3 regions of the Thioalkalivibrio sp. ALD1 genome follow, and region 2 is predicted to be linked to each of the others. Evidence: predicted binding sites of a transcription regulator. Region 2 holds the regulator's gene; each other region holds the start of a gene.

The links. The regulator sigma-54, encoded in region 2, starts transcription at its own class of promoters, with help from an activator protein. The targets are predictions, from matches to a motif close to TGGCANGNTNCNTGCTT.
Region 1: a site for sigma-54 is predicted at 2,751-2,767, ahead of glnL (nitrogen regulation protein NR(II)). Genes of this name have one in related genera too.
Region 3: a site for sigma-54 is predicted at 2,306-2,322, ahead of F623_RS0110325 (nitrate regulatory protein). Genes of this name have one in related genera too.

Annotation. Positions count from the first base shown of each region.
Region 1 covers NZ_KB906241.1:362,481-369,762, reverse strand. The annotation lists gene F623_RS0101750 (dihydroorotate dehydrogenase) at 1-173, shown strand, start outside; gene ntrC (nitrogen regulation protein NR(I)) at 206-1,642, opposite strand; gene glnL (nitrogen regulation protein NR(II)) at 1,642-2,739, opposite strand; gene F623_RS0101735 (DUF4124 domain-containing protein) at 2,917-3,573, opposite strand; gene F623_RS0101730 (hypothetical protein) at 3,661-4,497, opposite strand; gene F623_RS0101725 (DUF2782 domain-containing protein) at 4,497-4,895, opposite strand; gene F623_RS0101720 (TIGR00730 family Rossman fold protein) at 4,898-5,623, opposite strand; gene polA (DNA polymerase I) at 5,742-7,282, shown strand, end outside.
Region 2 covers NZ_KB906241.1:692,463-699,744, forward strand. The annotation lists gene F623_RS0103245 (AEC family transporter) at 1-96, shown strand, start outside; gene F623_RS0103250 (calcium/sodium antiporter) at 200-1,177, shown strand; gene F623_RS0103255 (KpsF/GutQ family sugar-phosphate isomerase) at 1,174-2,151, shown strand; gene kdsC (3-deoxy-manno-octulosonate-8-phosphatase KdsC) at 2,151-2,690, shown strand; gene lptC (LPS export ABC transporter periplasmic protein LptC) at 2,729-3,250, shown strand; gene lptA (lipopolysaccharide transport periplasmic protein LptA) at 3,243-3,767, shown strand; gene lptB (LPS export ABC transporter ATP-binding protein) at 3,764-4,546, shown strand; gene F623_RS0103280 (RNA polymerase factor sigma-54) at 4,616-6,109, shown strand; gene hpf (ribosome hibernation-promoting factor, HPF/YfiA family) at 6,112-6,450, shown strand; gene F623_RS0103290 (PTS sugar transporter subunit IIA) at 6,455-6,925, shown strand; gene hprK (HPr(Ser) kinase/phosphatase) at 6,992-7,282, shown strand, end outside.
Region 3 covers NZ_KB906245.1:116,748-124,029, forward strand. The annotation lists gene F623_RS0110320 (CmpA/NrtA family ABC transporter substrate-binding protein) at 1-584, opposite strand, end outside; gene F623_RS0110325 (nitrate regulatory protein) at 965-2,272, opposite strand; gene F623_RS0110330 (DsrE family protein) at 2,400-2,756, opposite strand; gene F623_RS0110335 (hypothetical protein) at 2,848-3,090, opposite strand; gene F623_RS0110345 (TIGR04282 family arsenosugar biosynthesis glycosyltransferase) at 3,164-3,802, opposite strand; gene F623_RS0110350 (TIGR04283 family arsenosugar biosynthesis glycosyltransferase) at 3,795-4,499, opposite strand; gene F623_RS0110355 (TVP38/TMEM64 family protein) at 4,514-5,206, opposite strand; gene F623_RS0110360 (replication-associated recombination protein A) at 5,213-6,577, opposite strand; gene F623_RS0110365 (GTPase family protein) at 6,711-7,282, shown strand, end outside.

The DNA.
Region 1 (7,282 bases), 330 kb from region 2:
TCGGGACGGGGCTGTTCTACGACCCGCTGTGCCTGCCGAAGATCCTCGACGGCATCCGTGACTACATGGATCGCCACGGGATCGAGCAGGTCAACGAACTGACCGGAACCCTGCAGCTCAACAGCGGGATCTCCGCCTGCGCGGCACCGGCCCCGGAAGACCCCACGACCTGACCCGGCTCAAGGAAACACTGATCCATGTTTCCTTAGTCGTCGTCGATGCCCAGTTCCTGAATCTTGCGGGTCAGGGTGTTGCGGCCCCAGCCCAGCAGGGCGGCGGCCTGCTGGCGGTGGCCACCCGTCACATTGAGCGCCTCGCGGATCACCGTGCGTTCCAGTTGCGGCAGCACCCGCCCGAGCAGGTCGCGCTCGCCTTGCTGCCAGTGCGTCCGTGCCACCTGAGCCAGGTCGCTGGTCCAGTCGCGGGGCGAGGGATGGTGCGTATCGGCCAACTCGCCGCGCACCTCCGCGGGCGGGCTCTCGTGATGCAGCTCGGCCGGCAGGTCGTCCAGATGCACCTCCCGACCCGAGGCCATAACCGTAAGCCAGCGGCAGGTGTTTTCCAGCTGGCGAACGTTCCCCGGCCAGGGCAGACGTTGCAGCTCGCGCACCACCTCCGGACGCATGGTTTTCGCCTCGACCCCCAGCTCGCGCGCCACCTCGGCCATGAAATGCTGCACCAGCAGCGCGATGTCCTCGGGGCGTTCGCGCAACGAGGGCACATGGATGCGGATCACGTTCAGGCGATGGAATAGGTCTTCGCGGAACAGGCCGGCGCGAACGCGCTCCTCGAGGTCCTGATGGGTCGCGGCGATGATGCGCACGTCCACGCGGATCGGGGTGTGCCCACCGACGCGATAGAAGGTGCCGTCCGCCAGCACCCGCAGCAGACGCGTCTGCAGATCGAACGGCATGTCGCCGATCTCATCGAGGAACAGCGTGCCGCCATCAGCCTGCTCGAAGCGGCCCTTGCGGCTCTGACTGGCACCGGTAAAGGCGCCACGCTCATGGCCAAACAACTCGCTTTCCAGCAGATCTTTCGGGATCGCGGCGGTGTTCAATGCGATCAATGGCTGGTCGGCGCGCGGGCTGTGCTGGTGCAGGGCTCGCGCAACCAGTTCCTTGCCGGTACCGGATTCGCCATTAATCAAGACGGTGATGTTGCTGCGCGACAGACGCCCGATCGCGCGGAACATCTCCTGCATCGCCGGCGCCTCGCCGATGATGGGTGTGTCCTCGATCCGGGCACCTCCCTCGGCGTTTTGCTGTGCGGTCGCCCGCGCCTCCAGCGCCCGCTGAACCAGGGCCACGGCATCGTCGATGTCGAAGGGCTTGGGCAGGTACTCGAAGGCCCCCGTCTGGTAGGCCCCGACCGCGCTCTCGAGATCCGAAAAGGCCGTCATGATGATCACCGGCGGCGGATCCGGACGGGTCTGCATGCGCGCCAGAAAATCGAGGCCGTTAAGTCCCGGCATACGGATGTCGGCCACCACGGTATCCGGGGCCTCGTCCGTCTCGAGAGCGGCCCAGGCCGCGTCGGCCGTTTCGAACCCGCGCACCTGTATACCGGCACGCTGCAGGGCACGATCCAGCACCCACCGGATCGAGTCGTCGTCGTCAATGATCCAGACGATGGGGTCCATCAGGCAGCGGCCTCCTGGGTCTTTTCGGATTCGATGGGCAGCAGGATGTCGAACGAAGTGCCGCCCGGTCGGGAGTGACATTCAATGAGTCCGTTGTGCAACTGGATCAGGCTCTGCGCGATGGGCAGACCGAGCCCGGTGCCGGCGGCGCGCCCGGTCACCATCGGGAAGAAGATGCGCTCGCGGATCTCCTCCGGGATGCCGGGGCCGTTGTCCCGCACACTCAGGCGCGCCACCAGTCGGTGGCGGTGGCCGGAAATGGTGTACTGGCGCAATACGCGCGAGACCAGAGTGATCTCGCCACCCTCGTTCAGCGCCTGCACCGCGTTTTGCACCAGATTCAGGATGGCCTGCACCAGCATGTCGCGATCGGCGCGCACATCGGGGATGCTCGGGTCGTAGTCGCCGCGGATCTTCAGGCCCAACGGCAACTGCACGCTGACGAGGCCGCGCACATGCTCGAGTACTTCGTGCAGATTGACGGCCTCGAAACGGGGCAGGTTGTGAGGCCCGAGCATGCGATCGACCAGACCACGCAGCCGGTCCGCTTCGCGGATGATGATGCCGGTGTATTCCTTCAACCCGTCATCGTCCACCTCGCTGGCCAACAACTGTGCCGCGCCACGCAAACCACCCAGCGGGTTCTTGATTTCGTGCGCCAGCCCCCGGGTTACCGCACGCGTGATCGCCTGCTGCTTCTGTAGCTGCTCTTCCCGGCTGATGCGCTCATGGCGATCAATGGCATTCAACTCGAACAGAAGCTGTGGTCCCGAGCCGTCGTCGCCACGCAGCGGCGTGATGGTGATGTCCGCCAGAAAGGGCTCGGCGCGCAAGGGCTCCATCTGTCGTGCCCTCAGGGTGATCGGCTGATCGAGCGAAAGCACCGACCGCAGCCGGCTGGACAGGCTGCGGTCGAGCCGGAGCCACTGTCCCAGCCCGTGGCCGACAATGCGCTCGCGGCTGAGGCCCAGCAGGACCTCGGCCGCACTGTTCAGACTCACCAGGCGCAACTCGTCATCCGTCACCAGCACGGCGGTGGACAGGTCGTCCCACCAGGGCCAGGGAGCTGGAGCGGACTTGGCAACGGGATTGTTCATCAACGGACCTCAAGCAGGAATCGCGCCAAGCGGGGGTACCTCGCGGGTTGGATTGCCTGCGGGCGGGAAAGCGGTTATGGCGGATTCCATTAGGGCACCCAGCGAGGCCTGCCCCATTATAGTGCTTTATATGCACTATAATGGGGCGTTCGCTGCACGCCAATGGTGCGATCGGTGTCAGTTCGGCGGAGTCTGCGGGGCTTGCGGCTGCGGAGCCCGCGGGGCCTGCGGGGCACGAGGGGCCTGTGGCGCCCCGCCTTGGGGAAACTGCTGCGGACGCTGTTGCTGCTGCTGTTCGCGCGGAATGGCCATACGCAGCACGTTGAACTGAATGGGTTCGCTGCTGGCAAGCTCCTGCCCGGCGTCGTCCTCCACCCGGGCCTGCAGGCTGTACTCGCCGCGATCGAGACCCTCGAACGTGATATTGGAGCCACGGCTATCCCCAGCCTCCTCGCCGTTCAACAACCAGACCACACGGTGGCCGGCGTCGGCGTCCAGTGCCGGGTTCAGCTCGATCTCGGCAGTAACATTGCCATCGTTGGCTCGCACGCCGGAACCATCCTCCGGCTGCGTGATGGCGATGCGCTCGTAGCCTGGCGGCGCGTCCTCCTCCTGCTGCTGAGGTCGAACCGGGCGCTGCAGGATCTCGCGGGCGCCCTCCAGTGGCACACCGCGCATGGGTTCGCGCACATCGACCGACTCGCTGGCGCGGCCCTCGGGAGGACGGTCGCCAAAGTGCACATTGCCCTGGTCATCGGTCCAGCGGTAGATCTCGGCCTGGGTCAGCGCCGGGAGGCACAACGCGATTAGAAACAGCACCCAGACCTTGTTCATCGCCGATCTCCTTGGGCCGGTATCCTTGATCAGCCCCCTCTAGGGAGCACCGATCTGTCAGCCTGGGAAACACTGATCAGTGTTTCCCTAGGCGGCGCGCACCCACAATCCCTGCACGCGGGCCGCGTGCCCCTGCAGCGCAACGAGCCGTTGCCGCTCGGACTCGCCCGCCGCACCCGATTCGCGCCGGGCGATCCAGTCCTCCAGCGCCGCCAGGCGCAGCAACGTCGGTGCCGCGCCGCGCTCGATCGCGGCCAGCGGGCGCCTGGCATGGTAGCCCGCCAGCAACGCACGGTAGGCATCGCCACGGATCTCGCCCGCCTCGTCCACCGCGAGCGCCAGCGCGATGCGGGCGAGCTGCCAGAAAGCGGGCACCGGCGCCGGTGGCATCACCAGATCCGCGGGCCCCGCCCCATCCGGATAGACCCGCACCGAGTGCCAATAGCTCCCGGCCAGCGGCAGATCCTCGAAACGATAGAGGCTCTGGTGGCGGAGTTCGGCATCCAGCGTCTCCCGCTCGTCGGCCGACAGCGTCTGGCCCAGCGAATCGGCGCGTTCACGCAGCAGCTGTTGCAGCACCCCGCGGCGGTAGCCCGTGGCGTCCGGCATCGCACTCGCCGGATGCCGCGCCTGCCAGTTGGCGGCCTGCTGTCCCAGGGCATCGAGGCTTCCGGGGCCCTCGGCGGACAGCGGCTCGCGTAACGCCTGGCCCCGATCCAGCAACAAGGTTCGCATCCCATCGGCATCGGCCATGGCCAGCGGGCTGATGCCTGCGTCGTCAAGCGCAGCCTCGATACCGGAGGCGGCATCCGCCGACAAACGCAGACACTGAACGGGCTGCCCCGCCAGCAAGGCCTCGCCCTCGCGAAACTCGATGCTTACCCCGCAGGCCTCGGCACAGGCCTGGCAGTCGTTTTCGTTCATTACCATTGGAAGATCACCCAGGACGGCGGTACGAAATCGGGTTCCAGCTCGCGCTGTCGGCGATCGAGCAGGCCGTCGCCGGTGCTGTCGATCAGGTAGTAGGAGGGACCGGCCGCGGGGATCACCTCAACCATCACAAGCTGCCCGCCCATGCGGTACTCGCGCCGGGTCTCCCCATCGCGTTCGATGATCACGATGTCGGCCTCTTCCAGGCCGCGCTGCTCGCGCGCGCGTTCGTCGAGCACGGGCGGCGCGGGGTCGGCCTCGGCCTCGTCCGGCATCTCGGGCGGCGGCGGGGCATCATCCCACTCGCGCTCCTGCTGGGCAATGGCCAAAGCCGGCGCGAGAAAAAGACCGGCCAGGATGGCGGCGGAATAATGGGTGCACTTAGCGGCCATGCTCACAGCTCCATCATGCGTTTCTTTTCTTCCGCGGAAGGCTCGAAGCTGCGCGCCTCGTAATGCTCGAAGATCACGTCCACGACGTCTTCCGGGGCATCCACCAACGAGTATAGCTTCAGGTCCTCGGCATCGATTGTGCCTTCGGACACAAGAGTGTCGTCGAACCAGTGCAGAAGCCCCTTCCAGAACTCGGAGCCGACCAGCACGATCGGGATGCGCCGGGTCTTGCCGGTCTGCACCAGCGTCAGGATCTCCGCCAGTTCGTCCAGCGTGCCAAAGCCGCCAGGGAGCACCACGTACGCAGAGGCGTACTTCACGAACATCACTTTGCGCGAGAAGAAGTGACGAAACCCGAGGCCGATGTCCTGATAGGGGTTGGCGCTCTGCTCGTGAGGGAGCTGGATATTCAGGCCGATGCTTGGCGACCGGCCGGCGTAGGCACCCTTGTTGGCCGCCTCCATGATGCCCGGGCCGCCGCCGCTGACCACCGCGAAGCCGGCATCCGACAACTGGCGGGCAACCTCTTCGGCCAGCTGGTAATGCGGATGCCCCGGCGGAAAGCGCGCGGAGCCAAAGATGCTCACGGATGGTTTGATATGCGCCAGGCGCTCGAAACCCTCCACGAACTCCGCCATGATCTGGAAGATCTTCCAGCTCTCGCGGGTCAGGGCGGAATCGTCAATGGGGCGCAGGCCGGGGTGTTCGGCGCGTTCGCGGTCGTTCATGCGGCGGGTTCCTCGTGTCGAAGGCCAAGCGTAACGGCCGCCCCGGGTCCGTACAAATGGTCGTGGCCTGAGACGGGGCTGTAGAATGGCGCGCACCTTCCGTACGGATGCCGCATTGATGCCACAACCACCCCTTGTCCTGGTCGACGGCTCGTCATATCTGTTCCGGGCCTTCCATGCCCTACCGCCGCTGACCGCGCCGGATGGCGCCCCGACCGGGGCGATGATCGGTGTGGCGAACATGCTGCGCAAGCTGCGCGCGGACTACGGCCCGGAACACATGGCGGTGGTGTTCGACGCCAAGGGCAAGACCTTCCGCGACGACATTTACCCGGAATACAAGGCCACCCGCCCGCCCATGCCGGAGGAGCTCGCGGCCCAAATTGAACCGCTGCATGAACTGGTGCAGGCCATGGGGCTGCCGCTGCTGTGCGTCGAGGGGGTGGAGGCCGACGACGTGATCGCGACCCTGGCCGACCAGTCGGCCCGCGCCGGGCACGACGTGGTGATCTCGACCGGCGACAAGGATCTCGCCCAGCTGGTGAATGACCGCATCACGCTGGTCAACACCATGAGCGGGGTCACACTGGACCGTGAGGGCGTGCAGGAGAAGTTCGGCGTGGCCCCGGAGCAGATCGTCGACTACCTCGCTCTGATGGGCGACAGCGTCGACAACATCCCGGGCGTGGACAAGGTAGGCCCCAAGACCGCGGCCAAGTGGATCGCGACGTACGGCGACCTCGACACCATCCTGGAACAGGCCGGCGATATCGGCGGCAAGATTGGCGAGAACCTGCGCGCCGCGGCCGACCGCCTGCCCACCTCGCGGGAGCTGATCACGGTCAAGCGCGATGTCGAGCTGGACGTCGGCCCCGACGATCTCAACATCCGCGAGCCGGATCACGGGCGCCTGCTGGAGATGGTGCGCCGCTACGGCTTCACCCGCTGGCGCGCGGAGCTGGAGGGTGGCGAAGCCGAGGCCGGCGACAGCGCCGACAACGGGGGCAATCCGGGCCCGTCCCAGGCGAAGGGCGACTACCGCACGTTGCGCGAGGAGACCGAACTGGCCGAGCTGCTGGAACGCCTGGACAAGGCCGACCGGGTCGCCTTCGACACCGAGACCACGAGCCTGGATGCCATGCGCGCCGAGATCGTCGGCATGTCCTTCGCCTTCGAGCCGGGCACCGCGTACTACCTGCCGCTGGCCCACACCGGGCCGGATGCCAAGCCGCAGCTGCCACGCGAGAAGACGCTCGAGCGCCTGAAGCCGTGGCTGGAGTCGGAGCGCCACGGCAAGCTGGGCCACCACCTGAAGTACGACCGCAACGTGCTGGGCAATCACGGCATCACCCTGCGCGGCATCGTTGACGACACCCTGCTCGAGTCGTTCTGTCTGGATGCCGGAGCCAACCGCCACGACCTGGACTCCCTGGCCGAGCGTCACCTGGACTACCAGACCACGCACTACGAGGACGTGGCCGGCAAGGGGGCCAAGCAGATCCCGTTCGCCGAGGTGGATATCGGCATCGCCACCGATTACGCCGGCGAGGATGCCGACATCTGTCTGCAGCTGGATGCGGTGTTCCAGCCGCGCCTGCAGGCGGCCGAAGGCCCAGCATTTGTCTATCGCGAGATCGAGATGCCACTGGTCCCGGTGCT
Region 2 (7,282 bases):
CTGTATGCGGCCGCGGTCACGCTGACGACGGCGTTGTCCCTGCTGACCCTCCCGCTGTGGTTCGCCATCGCCGGACATCTGGTCCCTGGGGGGTGACCGTGTTGGCGGGCCGGCGCCGGCGATCGGTTACAGCGATCGGCTACAATTGGCGGGTGAAGAGACACCCCGCTCCACCCACCTTTGGTCCCGGCACCCGCTGATGGTCCTGCCCGTTCTTGCGGTCATCGGTGGTCTGGTACTGCTGACCTGGAGTGCCGACCGCTTCGTGTTTGGTGCCTCGGCGTTCGCGCGCAGCGTGGGTGTGAGTGCCCTGCTGGTCGGGTTGACCATTGTCGCCTTCGGGACCTCGGCGCCGGAGATCGTCGTCTCCGTCCTGGCGACGCTTCAGGGGAACCCGGGACTCGCGGTGGGTAACGCGATCGGCTCGAATATCGCGAACATCGGACTGGTGCTGGCGATGGCGGCGCTGGTGGCACCGCTGGTGATCGGGCACGGCCTGGTGCGCCGCGAATTGCCGATCCTGATGGTGGTGAGTCTGGCGGTCCTGTTTCTGCTGCTGGATGGCGAGCTGGGCCGCCTGGAGGGCGGGCTTCTGATTTCAGGGTTGCTGCTGGTGACCGCCTGGGTGATTCACATCGCGCGGCGTGCGCAGGCGCTGGACCCGGCCGATGCGCCTGAAGAGGTGCGCGGCATGGTCGAGGCCATCCCGGCGGCCACTTCTACCGGTCGCGCCCTGGCCTGGCTGGGCCTTGGCCTGGCGCTGCTGATTGCCAGCAGCCAGTTGGTCGTCTGGGGTGCGGTGGGGATTGCGGAGCAGCTGGGCATCAGTGATCTGGTGATCGGCCTGACCATCGTGGCGATCGGGACCAGCCTGCCGGAACTGGCGACCTCCCTGGTGGCGGCCTTTCGCCGCGAGGCGGGATTGGCGATCGGCAACGTGATCGGTTCCAATCTGTTCAACCTGCTGGCCGTGCTGGCGGTCCCCGCGCTGATCGCGCCGCTGGCGATCGAGCCCGAGGTGCTGGTACGCGACTACCCGGTGATGCTCGGCATGACCGTCGCGCTGTTCGTTTTTGCCCTGGCGCGTGGCAGCCAGCTGCGGCGCTGGCAGGGGGGGCTTCTGCTCGCGGTGTTCGCGGGCTACCTTGTCCATCTCGGAATGACGGCAACCGCATGAATTTCAATCCCGATACCACCCGCAAGCTGGCCCTAGCGGTCCTCAACAACGAGGCCGAGGCCGTGCGTCGGCTGGCCGACCGCGTGGACGATGCATTCCTGGAGGCCTGTCGGCACATCCTTGAGTGCCGCGGCCGGGTCGTGGTGACCGGTATGGGCAAGTCCGGCCATATCGGTTCCAAGCTGGCGGCCACGCTGGCTTCCACCGGAACGCCAGCATTTTTCGTCCACCCCGGCGAGGCCAGCCACGGCGATCTCGGCATGATCACCCGCGATGACGTAGTGATCGCCCTGTCCAATTCCGGCGAGACCGACGAGCTGCTGACCATCCTGCCGCTGATCCGGCGGCTGGATGTACCGCTGATCGCGCTGACCGGCAATTCGGGGTCGCGTCTGGGGCAGGATGCCACCGTGCACTTGGATGTCTCGGTCGAGCGCGAGGCCTGTCCGCTGGGCCTGGCCCCGACCTCCAGTACCACGGCCGCGCTGGCGATGAGCGATGCCCTGGCGATTGCGGTGCTGGATGCACGCGGCTTTACCGCGGACGATTTTGCCCGTTCGCATCCCGGTGGCCGGTTGGGACGGCGGTTGTTGGTCCATGTCGCGGACATCATGCACACGGGTGACGCGATTCCGCGCGTGGGTCCTGAGGCCCCTCTGAAGGATGCGCTGTTCGAGATTACGCGCAAGGGATTGGGGCTGGTGATCGTGGCCGATCCCAATGCGCATCTGCTTGGTGTATTTACCGATGGCGACCTCCGGCGCACGCTGGATCGTGGTGAAAGCCTGGAGGCGCTGACCATCGGCCAAGTGATGACGCGGGGTGGGCATGCCGCCCGTCCGCAGTGGCTGGCGGTGGAGGCGCTGGAGACCATGGAGAGCAAGCGCATCAACGCCCTGCCGGTGGTGGATGACGATCAGCGACTGGTTGGTGTCTTGAACATGCACGACCTGTTGCGCGCGGGAGTGGCCTGATGGACCGGCGCGACGAATACCTGCACAGCCGCCAGGAGGCGGTGCGTCTGCTGATCCTGGATGTCGATGGCGTGCTGACCGATGGCAGCCTGTTCATGGGGGATGCCGGCGAGCAGTACAAGGCCTTTCACTCGCGCGACGGGCACGGTATCCGCCTGGCGCTGGATGGCGGGCTGGAAATCGCGATTCTGACCGGGCGCACCTCCGGAGTGGTCGAGCACCGTATGCGGGATCTGGGTGTGCAGCATCTGTTGCAGGGGCGGCGCGACAAGGGGGCCGCACTACACGAGCTGCTGGAACAGACCGGGCATGCGCCCGAGGAGGCCGCCTTTGTGGGCGACGACATCGTCGATCTGCCGGCGATGCGTCGTGTGGGCCTCGGCATCGCGGTGGCGGATTCCCATCCGCTGGTATTGCAGCATGCCGACTGGGTCACACAGGCCCCCGGAGGGCGTGGCGCGGTGCGCGAGGTCTGCGAGGGCCTGCTGGCGGCCCAGGGGCGCCTGGAGGCCCTGTTCGCGGAGTACGTCGACGGATGAGGTGGGGGGTCGGACTGACGGCGCTGCTCCTGGTGCCAATGGCGGCGCTGGTGGCCGGCGCTGTGGCCAGCGAGCATGAGCCGGAGGGCGAGGTGACGCTGGAGATCGAGGGCTTCACGCTGCATGCGACCGGCGACGATGGCGAGCTGAGCCACCGCCTGCGCGGAACGCGGCTGCGCGAATTTGGCCGCGACGGCCCCCAGCTGATCGACGACCCCGACCTGGATATCTTCGATGCCGGCGGTATCGAGTGGCACTGGACCGCGCCCGAGGCGCTGCACCGTCCGATGGATGAGACCCTCGACCTGATCGGCCCCACGCGAGGTGTGCAGCCCGAGCGTGGCGAGCGCGTACGCACGGTGATCGAGTCCTCCGACGTGACGGTGGCCACCGACACCATGATCGCCACCTCCGAGGCCCTGTCGACGCTGGATCAGCCTGGCCTCTTTCAGCGGGGTGTGGGTCTGCGCGTGGACTCGCGAGGGGATACCATAGAACTGTTCCATGATGTGTACACGTTATACAGCGAGTCGGGCGAGGAGGAAGCCGCTAATGACTGAACGTGGTGGGTCGTCGCTCGCCCGGGCCGGGTGGTCTGTGCTGGTGGGGGGCGTCTTGCTGCTGCTGGCCTCGCCGCTTGTGGCCCAGCAGCAGGCGCTGCCGGTGGAGATTACCGCGGATCATGCGGAGATGGACGACCGCCGGGGCGTGAGTACCTATACCGGTGATGTGATTGTGGTCCGCGGGGATATGACGCTGGAGGCGGACAAGGTCTATGTGCGCAGCCGCGATCGGCGTCCCTACGAGATGGAGGCCCACGGCGAGCCCGCGCGGCTGGAGTCGCCGGATCCGGAGACGGGGGAGATGCGCATCGCCACCGCACTGCGCATCGACTACCTGCTGAACGAAGACCGGGTGATCCTGACGGACCAGGCACACGTGGTCACGGCGGCCGAGGAGGCGCGTGGCAAGCGTATTGTCTACGACCTGGAAACCGACATCATCGAAGCCGAGCGTGGCGAGACCGATGACGAGCGTGTACGCATCAGGATCCAGCCCCGCGAAGACGGCGAATGACCGAGGTGGACCCCAGCATACCAGCAGGGACGGATGGCGAAGCCCCTCCGGTGGCCGGCTATCTGGCCGGACGCGAGCTGACCAAGCGCTATGGCAAGCGTACGGTACTGGATCGCGTCGATGTCGACCTGGCGCCCGGCGAGGTGGTGGGGCTGCTGGGCCCGAACGGGGCGGGCAAGACCACCTGTTTCTACAGCCTGGTCGGCCTGATACGGCCCAATCGCGGCCGTATCACGCTGGGCGACCGGGATATAACCCATGCCCCAATTCATGCGCGGGCCCGCGCCGGGCTGGGCTACCTGCCGCAGGAGGCCTCGATATTCCGGCGACTGAGTGTTTGGGACAATCTCCAGGCCGTGCTGGAGCTCCGGCCGGAGCTCGATCGCCACGAACGTCGTCGGATCGGCGATGCCCTGATCGAGGAATTTCAGTTGGAGACGGTGCGGCACAGTCCGGGGATTGCCTTGTCCGGAGGCGAGCGCCGTCGCGCGGAGATTGCGCGAGCGCTGGCTGGTGATCCACGCTTTATCTGCCTGGACGAGCCGTTCGCCGGCGTGGATCCGATTTCCGTGGGTGATATCCAGGCCGTGATTGGACACCTGGCCCAGCGCGGGATCGGGGTACTGATTTCCGACCACAATGTGCGCGAGACACTCGGAATCTGCGACAGGGCCTATATTCTTAGCGAGGGCCGCATCCTGAGCGCGGGGACTCCGCAGGAACTGCTGGACGACCCGCAGGTACGCCGGGTGTACCTCGGTGAAAACTTTCGGCTGTGAGCTCTCGGTGCAGATGGATCAATGTCTTCTTGAGAGGGTCTTAATGGTCACGATGGACCTGAAACCGCGATGCTGAAACCCGGGCTCAATCTGCAGCTGGGGCAGACGCTGACGATGACCCCGCAGCTGCAACAGGCCATTCGCCTGTTGCAGCTTTCCACGCTGGAGTTGCAGGCGGAGATCCAGCAGGCGCTGGAAAGCAATCCCATGCTCGAGCAGGTGGAGGACGAGGGCGAGGAGGCTCTGGGCGAGCGCCCGGAGGAAGGGGGCGAGCGGGTCGACGGGGATCGCATGCAGGCCGATACGGCCGGCGATGACGTGATCCCCGAGGAGCTGAGCACCGACAGCCGCTGGGACGACATCTACGAGCCCGCTCCGAGCCCGCGCGGCCTGGATGATCGCGATCCGCTGGAGAATACCTCCGACGGCGACGACGAGGGCCTGCAGGACCATCTGCTCTGGCAGCTGCATCTGAGCCACCTGACCCCGCGCGACCAGCGGATCGGCGCGGCGCTGATCGACGCGATCAGCCCGGATGGCTACCTGGACGGTGATCTCGAGGCGCTGGCGGAGATGATCAGCCAGGGCGAGGACGAGCCCGTGGGGGTCGACGAGGTCGAGGCGGTGCTGCACTGGATTCAGCAGTGCGACCCGCTGGGCGTCGGTGCGCGGGACCTGCGCGAGTGTCTGGAGATCCAGCTGCGCCATCTGGCGCCGGATGCCCCGGCGCGCGACGCGGCTCGAGCCATCCTGGAAAACGGCATGGAGAGCCTGGCCAAGCGGGACTACCGGGCCCTGCAGCGGCAGTCAGGCGTGCGCGATCCAGACGAACTGGCGCGGGCGCTGGACCTGATCCGTACTCTGAACCCGCGTCCGGGTGCCCAGATCAGCGAGTCCACTTCGGAATACGTCGTGCCGGATGTCTATGTCCGCCATGACCGCGATGGCTGGCGTGTGGACCTGAACCCGGAGATTGCTCCGCGCATTCGCATCAATGATCTCTATGCAGGCATGGTGCGGCAGGTCTCCGATGCGCGTGACAGCGCGTTCATGCGCGATCAGCTGCAGGAGGCGCGCTGGTTCCTGAAGAGCCTGCACAGCCGCAACGATACCCTGTTGCGGGTCGCCCAGGCCATCGTCCTGCGCCAGCAGGGGTTTCTCGAGCATGGCGAAGTCGCCATGCAGCCACTGATCCTGCGTGACATCGCCGAGGCCCTGGAGATGCACGAGTCGACCATCTCGCGAGTGACCACACAGAAATACATGCACACCCCGCGTGGGGTATTCGAGTTCAAGTATTTCTTTTCCAGTCATGTCGGGACGGCCGACGGTGGCGAATGCTCGGCGACCGCGATCCGTGCCATGATTCGAGAACTGATTGGTGGCGAGACCGCGAACAAGCCACTGAGCGATGCCAAACTGGCCCAGATCCTGTCGGATCGGGGCATCAATGTGGCCCGACGTACCGTGGCCAAGTACCGCGAGGCCATGCACATACCGTCTTCCAGTGAACGCCGGCAGATGGCGAGCATGCCAAGCGGAACCAAGCAAAAAGGAGCCTGACCATGCAGATCAACCTGACCGGCCATCACGTCGATATCACCGACGCCCTGCGCGACTACGTAAACGAAAAGTTCGCGAAGCTGGAGCGCCACTTCGACAAGGTGATCGACGTGCATGTGGTGCTGACCCACGAGAAAAATCAGAACCTGAACAACAAGGCAGAGGCCAATCTCCAGGTCAGCGGTAATCACATCCACGCAGAAGCCAGTCACGAGGACATGTATGCGGCGATCGATGGCCTGATCGACAAGGTGGATCGCCAGCTCATCAAGCACAAGGAAAAGGTCAAGGACCATCACCGCGCCGAGGGTGCCCAGCGCAACCGCGAACAGGCCCTGTAACGCAATGACCATTGCCGAGCTGATCACCCGCGACCGTATTCGACTGGAACCCGAGTGTTCCAGCCAGAAGCGGTCGCTCGAGACCCTGGCCGAATTGCTGGCCGTCGGCGGCGAGGAGTCCGCCGGTCCGGCCAGCGGGGCCATCTTCGAGGCCCTCTCTGCCCGCGAGAAGCTTGGCTCCACCGGTCTCGGTCATGGTGTGGCCATCCCGCACGGGCGCCTGGCCGAGATCGACGCCCCCCGGGTCGCGGTCCTGCGGCTGGACCAGGGCGTCGACTTCGACGCCATGGATCACGAGCCGGTGGATATCCTGATCGCGCTGCTGGTCCCCGAGGCGGCTACCAGTGAACACCTGGATCTCCTGGCGCAGCTGGCTCGTGGCCTTTCTCAGCCCGACAATATCGCCTCGCTGCGTCGTGCCGGTGACGCGGACGCCCTGGAGCGTGCACTGACCAGGGCCTTCGGCGACGCCTGATCATGGGGCCCCAGCAGTGTTCACCATGTTCCGACACTCAACGCTGACTCTTCCGGAGATGCGTGGATGAACGAGGCACTGGGGGAGGGTGGCATCGCACGCGACATCACCGTCGAGGCCCTGATCCAGGCGATGGGCAACCGCCTGGACCTGCGCTACGTCCATGGCGAGCAGGTCGCACCCGACCGCAATCTGGTAGGCGGGGACGGAGACGACCTGCCCCTGGCCGGGCACCTCAACCTGATCCGGCCAAATCGCATTCAGGTGATCGGCGATTTCGAGGCGCGCTATATCGCGCGGCTGAGCGATGAGCAGCGCGAGCAGCTGATCCTGGAGATGGCCCGCACCGGCACGACC
Region 3 (7,282 bases), on a different contig from region 2:
GCCGCCATCCAGTAGCGAATCCACAGGTCATGGGTGCCGCCGGGGAAGGTCATCGCCGCGCGCACCTCGTCGCCCCCGGCGCGCTTTTCCGCCAGCGCGGTCTTGAACTCGCCGGTATCCAGGCCGACCTTCAGATCGGCGTACTCATCGCCCACCGAGATGCACTGCCCGGCCAGGTTCAGCCGCGCGAGGATGCTCATCGGCGTACCGCGGCGATGGATCAGGTAGGGCATCGGCGTCAGGATGTGGGATCCGTCGATGCCGCCGCGGCTCGAACCCAGTTCCAGGTTGTCGCGCACCGTGCCCCAGGAAGACTGCTTCAGCACCTGCACGTCTGGCATCCCGTGGTCGGCAAAGAAGCCCTTCTCCAGCGCGATGAACAGCGGTGCGGCATCGGTCAGGGCAATAAAGCCCAGCTTCGCCTCGGTGGTCTCCGGCTTGCCGTTGCCCGCCTTCGCATAGCCCCAGGGCGCGGCCCCGGACACGCCCAGCGCGGTCGCGCCGATCCCGGCGGCCATGCCGCCCAGGAAACGCCGGCGCGACAGGCCGGAGGTCTTTTTCGTGTCATTCGTGTGATCGGTCATTTCGGGTTCACTCCCCTTGTCAGATTTCCGCCCAGAAACGAAAAAAGGCGTCGCATCAGCCCGGCCGCGGTTGCAGCCGGTTGATGGACGCCTTTGTCCAGTCCCATGGGAGGCCCGGTCATCGGGTCTCCCAGTTGTCAGGTGACGAACCGCCATTGGCTCGTCTTGCTCAATGTCCTGCAGGAGGTGTGCCAGTTAGCCGTTACTAATCGACCCCGCGAGGAAGAATCGCACCGTGGCGCGGGAAAATCGGATGGTCTCGGCTACTCAATCGAACCCCGGGAGACCCACGCCGACCGCAATCCCGCAGACAGCGGCACCACCCTGGGGCGCGCTGGCGGTGCAGGTGAACTGCATTGGTGCACCGCGCGAGGAAACTACTACAAGCCCTTGCCCAGCAGATCCGACATCGCGACCGTCGCCTCGGCGACCTCGGCCAGGCGCCGGTTCTGGTTCATCGCCGTCTGGCGCAGGAGCTTGTAGGCCTGGTCCTCGCTGAGGCCACGGTGCTGGATCAGAAGCGCCTTGGCACGCTCGATGGTCTTGCGTTCGGCCAGGGCCTGGCGTGCCGCATGCAGTTCGTCCTCCACCGACTGCAACCGGGCGGCCTGGCGCTGCACCAGGTCCATCACCGAGTGCCCGACAATCGGGACGTTGAGCACCGTCTCGCCATCCTCCTCGTGATCCAGACCCTCCGGCGCCCCGAAGAACACCGCATACGGAACGCTGTCACGCAGCTCGGATTCCGCCAGTTGGGCGATGCGGTCACGCACCGCGCCCAGGTCCGCGCGATCCGCCGTAATGCGTGCCGAGCAACGCTCGTTCAGGTGCATCTCCAGGAGGTCCTCGATCTCCTTCATCGCGTCGATGCGCGCGGTGGTGCAGGCAAACCAGGTCTCGGCACGGGCCGGGTCCGGCAGGGACTCGTCCCGGGTGCAGGCCAGACGGCGCAGCCGCTCGACCTCCGCCGAGAAGCCCGCGCCCTGCAGTTCCTGCCAGGCCGCGCAGGCCGGCTCCGGGGCAAACGCGGAGAAGATCCGAAACGAGCGTTCCTGCGTATCGATCCGATGCAGCAGGGACTGACGCAGTTCGCCATCAAACGCGCCCCGGCCAAAGCCGGCGGCCCCGATCGCGCGTTCCTGGCCCGCCAGCTCCTTGCCCTGCATGAAGTTCAACAGGGCGACCAGAGCTCGCGAGACCTCCGGGTCCGTGGCGGAATCGGCGGCCTCGAACACCACCGCCAGTAGCGACCGGATCAGCTCGCTGAAGCCGCGCATCGCCTCCATCGGCGAGAGCGTGCGTTCGCTGACCTCCGCCCGCAGGCTGGGCAGGCCCGACAGGCCATGCAGCGCCAGCGCCATGCGCCCCAGCAGACGACTGCGCGCGTGGGCACAGGCCCCGGGCTCCAGCCAGCCATCGAGGTGTTCGCGAAACGCTTGGGCGGTAGTGTCGGATTCGGCTCGGTACTGCGCCAGCTCGTCCGCATAGCGCTGCCCACCGGAGCCGATCCAGAGGCTGGAGGCCCCGCGTTCGCGCTGGAGCTGATGCACCAGCGCACGGATGCGCCCGACCAGCTGTACTGCGTCCAGCAGGCGCTCCAGGCTCACCACCTCGCACTTGCGCGAGGCGACCAGGAAATCGCCAATGGCCTCTTCGAAGGAAAAACTCGGGGATGCGTTCTGGGTCATGCTCGTCGTCCGCGGATCATTCCCGGAACAAACAAGCATGCGATGTGCCAGTTCGAGGGACTGGCACAGGAAGTGCGGGTAAATACGGGCGGGGGATCACACCCCGCCCGCGGACCGGCCCGCTCGATCAGAAGCTCATGGAGCGATCGAACTCGGCAACGGCCTGGACGTACTGACCCATGCCGGCCATCTCGGCATTCGGCAGGAAGTTGTGCTCGCCGACGTCGCGGCCGTTGGCGCAGGCCTCGCAGGCCCAGAACGGGACGCCTTCCTCGACCAGCGAGTCCACGATGTCCTTCATCGCCGGCATGTTGTGGCCGACGATCTTGTCGTAGACATTGCGGTTGGCGATGTTCACGGCCTCGCCCTGCAGCCAGACGGTCACGTCATGGCCCTGCTGCTTGGCCACATTGGCGGCGATCATGCCGAGGGTGGCACGGGTGGGGTCGTCGGTACCGGCGGTGACAGAAACGATAAAACGCATGGGACTCTCCTTGGTCACGTCAAAGTGGCAGGCACCGTAGCGACCCAAGCCGGGGCCGTCGAGTTCCCACAAGCCTCAAGGAGACGCCGAGTCAGGAAGCGCCTTTCGACGCAATACTCATGCGATAGAGCTTGAAGGCCATCAGCAACCAGGGGATGGCGTGCATGATCAGGTCGAGGATATCGATCGCGCGAGTCAGTTCGCCCTGGAAGAGCCAGCGGATCTTCTCGACGATGTGCGGCTCGGGGACATAGGGCGACAGCCCCAGGGTGGCCACAAACAGAATGAACAACCACAACGGGGCACGGTCGACCCAGGCAACAAACGCTTTCATGGCGCGCATCCTACCCGAAGCCTGGCCCAGCTTGCGACTGCCCCGGGACCGGGCGCGTCCTGGAGAGCCGTTCTCAAGGCGTCGTTATGCCACGCAGGAGAACCGGCGGACAATGCGCCAGGTCCTCCGGGCGGTCGATGTCGGCCCGCGCTTCCAGCTCCGCCCAGACAAGACCCTGAGCCCGGGCCCGCTCACGGGTCTGTTCCAACACCCAGTCGCTGCCCCACTCGATGGCCTCGAACAGCTCCGGTACGGGCCGCGCGGCGGCCAACAGCACGTAACCGCCATCCAGCGCCGGGATCACTACCACATCCTGGCCTCCGGCCAGTGCACTACGTGCGGCGACCAGATCCCCAACACCCAGCGTCGGGGCGTCGGACCCCATCACCAGTGCCGGAAACGGCCCGGCCTCCAGTGCATGGCACATGCGGGCCCCGAGGTCATCACCCACCTGGCTGTGCAGGGAACAGCCAAAGCGTTCGGCACAACGCTCGAGGAACGGATGATCGGTATCCGGGGTGCACCACAGCTCCACATGGTCCGGTGCCACTTGACGGGCCACGTCCAGCGCGTGCTCCAGCAACCGCTCGTGCAGCCGTGCGGCGCCCTCGGCGCCCAGCGCTGGGATCAGCCGGGTCTTGGTCCGGCCCGGATCGGGCGCGCGGGCAAAGACCAGTACACGCAGTGCTTCCGACGGCCGCCGGTCAGGCATCGCCACGATACAGTCGCGCCAGCCCATCCGGGCTTACACCCAGCCAGTAGGCCAGGCGCAACCGCCACATCAGCCAGATCGTGCGCCATGCGCCCTTCTGTTCCCAACGCCGCGACGACGTGACCAGCCGGGTGCGCAGGCACCTTGGGCGCCCCACCGAGCGCTTCAGTCGCCGCGAGAGCTCGATGTCCTCCATCAGCGGCTGATCCGGCCAGCCGCCCACGGTATCGAACGCCGAACGCGTGACGAAGACACCCTGATCCCCGGTCGCGATCCCGCTCAGACGCGAGCGCAGGTTCATCATCGCACCGATCAGCGCGAATATCGCGCGCCCCCCCGACAGCCGGACATCGAAACGCCCCCAGGCGCGATCGCCCCGGGCCACCGCATCACGCAGGGCGTGCACCGCCACCCCAGCCCTGTCCGGGAACGCCGTGTCCGCATGCAGGAACCAGAGCACCTCGCCGCGGGCGCGCTCGGCACCGGCATTCATCTGCCGTGCGCGGCCGGGGGCACTGGACAGCACGCTCACGCCGCGTTGCTCTGCCTGCTGGACAGTACCGTCCGTGCTCCCCCCGTCGACCACGATCACCTCACAGTCGAGGATTTCGCCCAGCGTATCCAGCAAGGACGGGAGGGATCCGGCCTCGTTCAGCACCGGGATGATCACGGACAGGAAGGGTGACTCCCGTGACATGGTTACCGTGGGACTCAGGCGGGCGACTGGACGGATTTCTGCCCCTGCCAGATCCGGTGCAACAGCCGAGGAAGCAACAGCACAAGGGCCAGTACGGCGAGAATCGCGAGCCCCAGCTGAACCCGGTTGTCCGCATCGCCTGCCACCATCTCTCGCGTGGCGTGGCCCAGCCAGGAATAGGCGAACAGGCTGGGGATCAGTGCGACCAGGGTCGTGACTGTGAACACAGTGAGCGGCATGCGCACCAGGCCCAGGGCGTAGTTGGTCGGGGCGAACGGGAACACCGGCACCAGCCGTGTCAGTGCGACCACGCGCCAGCCCTCGGCCTCCACATCCTCGCGCAGCCGTGCGCTGCGCGGACCCAGACGCGGTTCCAGCCAGGGTTGCAGCAGGGTACGCGCCAGCGTGAACGCGATGATCGCGGCGATGGTCGCCGCCAGCAGGCTCAGAGCCCCGCCGGTGAACGGCCCGAACAACGCCCCTCCCAACAGGATCCAGAAGGTGCTGGGCAACGGAAACAGCGCAAGGACGACAAAGGCCAACACAAACACCATGTAGGCGCCCGCCCCCCAGCTGGCGAGCCACGCCTCGACGTCCTGCAGCGGCAACAGCTCGGGCCATTCGGTGGTAAGCGCCACCCAGCCCAGCGATCCTGCCAGCAGGATCGCGGCCAACAGCCACCAGCGTCCGGGATGATGTATCTGCATGGGTCCCTATTCCTTGTCGTCGCCGCGCAGTCGCTCCAGCCGCTCGGCCAGCGCGCGCTCCGTACCCTCGCGTTTCGCTCGATAGAAGTGCTGATCCTCCAGCCCTTCGGGCAGATAGACCTGCCCGCGCGCGAAACCATCCGGTTCATCATGATCATAGCGATATCCCGCGCCGAACCCCTCCTCGCGCATCAACTCCGTAGGGGCATTGCGAAGATGCAGGGGCACGCCGGGGCTGCCCGTCTCGCGGATGCTTGCGCGGACCTCGTTCAACGCCGCATAGGCGCTGTTGCTCTTGGGGGCGGCGGCCAGCTCGATCGCCACCTGGATCAGCGCGAGGTCGCCTTCCGGCCGCCCCAGGCGCTCCATGGTCTGCCAGGCCGCCAGCACCCGCGCCCCCAGCCCCACGGCCGCCAGCCCGATGTCCTCGTAGGCCATGCGTAGCAGGCGCCGACCGAGATAATCCGGGTCGCAGCCGGCATCCAGCATGCGCGTGAGCCAGTACACAGCCGCACTGGGGTCTGACCCGCGCACCGACTTGTGCAGGGCGGAGATCTGGTCATAGAAGGCATCGCCCTGGCGATCGAAGGCCAGGCTCTGCGCCCCCATCACCGCGCGCAGCGCGTCGGCGGTGATCTCGCCGTCGCGTGCCAGATCCGAGGCGGTCTCCAGCCAGTTCAGTGCGCGCCGGGCATCGCCATCCGCCGCACGCGCCAGCCGCTGGCATTCGGTGGCCTCCAGCCGCAGCCCGCGCCCCCCGAGTCCGCGCTCGGGATCGCTCAGCGCCCGGTCAATCAACGCCTCGATCGCCTCGGCGCCGACGGACTCCATGCGATAGACACGCGCTCGCGACAGCAACGCACTATTGAGCGCGAACGAGGGATTCTCGGTCGTCGCACCCACGAAGGTCAGTGTCCCGTCCTCGATGTGCGGCAGCAGGGCATCCTGCTGGCCCTTGTTGAAGCGATGGATCTCGTCGATGAACAGCAACGTACCGACCCCGTTGCGTCGCCGGGCCTTGGCCGCGTCCACCACCGCGCGCACGTCCTTGACCCCGGCCAGTACCGCGGACAGCGTCACCAGGCGCTGCGCCCCGGCCGCCGCTACCAGGCGGGCCAGCGTGGTCTTGCCGCAGCCCGGAGGGCCCCACAGGATCATCGACGGGGTCTGCCCCTGCTCGATCGCCTGGCGCAAGGCGGCATCCGGGCCGACCAGATGATCCTGGCCCACCATCTCGTCCAGCCGCGCCGGGCGCATGCGCTCGGCCAGCGGTGCGTTCGGGTCCGGACCCTGTACGGCCGGTTCGGGCTCGGGGGGCAGTCCGCCCGCATCCGGACCGAACAGGTCGTCTTCGGAAGTATTGCTCATCATTTCAGTGTACCGCGCCCGCCGCGAACATTGGCCGAGACATGGCACACTGAGCGGCGGGCTGGCTCACAAGCCCTGCACAGTTGCGCCCTCTTCACTGACGAAAGGTTTCCATGCCGCGAAACGGAATCACAGCATGAAGATGCCCTGGCAATCCCTCCGCCTGCCGAAGGGCCTCGGCTGGCGCAAGATCATGCAGGTCGTCCTGCGGCCCGAAGCGGAGGCCCCCGATGCCGACGTCGTGGCCGAGCGGGCGCGCGAGCAGGCCCCCGTGCTGTGGCTGCTGGGCAAGGTGCAGTCCGGCAAGAGCACGCTGGTGCGCGCGATCACGGGCGACTCCAATGTGGCGATCGGGACCGGTTTCAAGAGCTGCACCCGGACTGCACGCGCCTACGACTTCCCGGCCGAGGCGCCGGTGCTGCGCTTCCTGGACACGCGGGGTCTGGGCGAGGTCGCCTATGACCCCGGCGAGGATCTCGCCGAGCTCGCAGGCCACGCGCACATGGTGGTCGCCGTGGCGCGCGCGATGGATCTGCAGCAGGAGCCCGTCCTGAATGCCCTGCGGGACATTCGCCGCCGGCATCCGAACTGGCCGGTCCTGGTGGTGCAGACCTGCCTGCACGAGGGCTATCCCGACGGGCGCGATCATCCGCCCTACGCCGAGCTGGACCGCAGCCCCGGGCTGGAGGAACTGAACCGCGCGCGGCG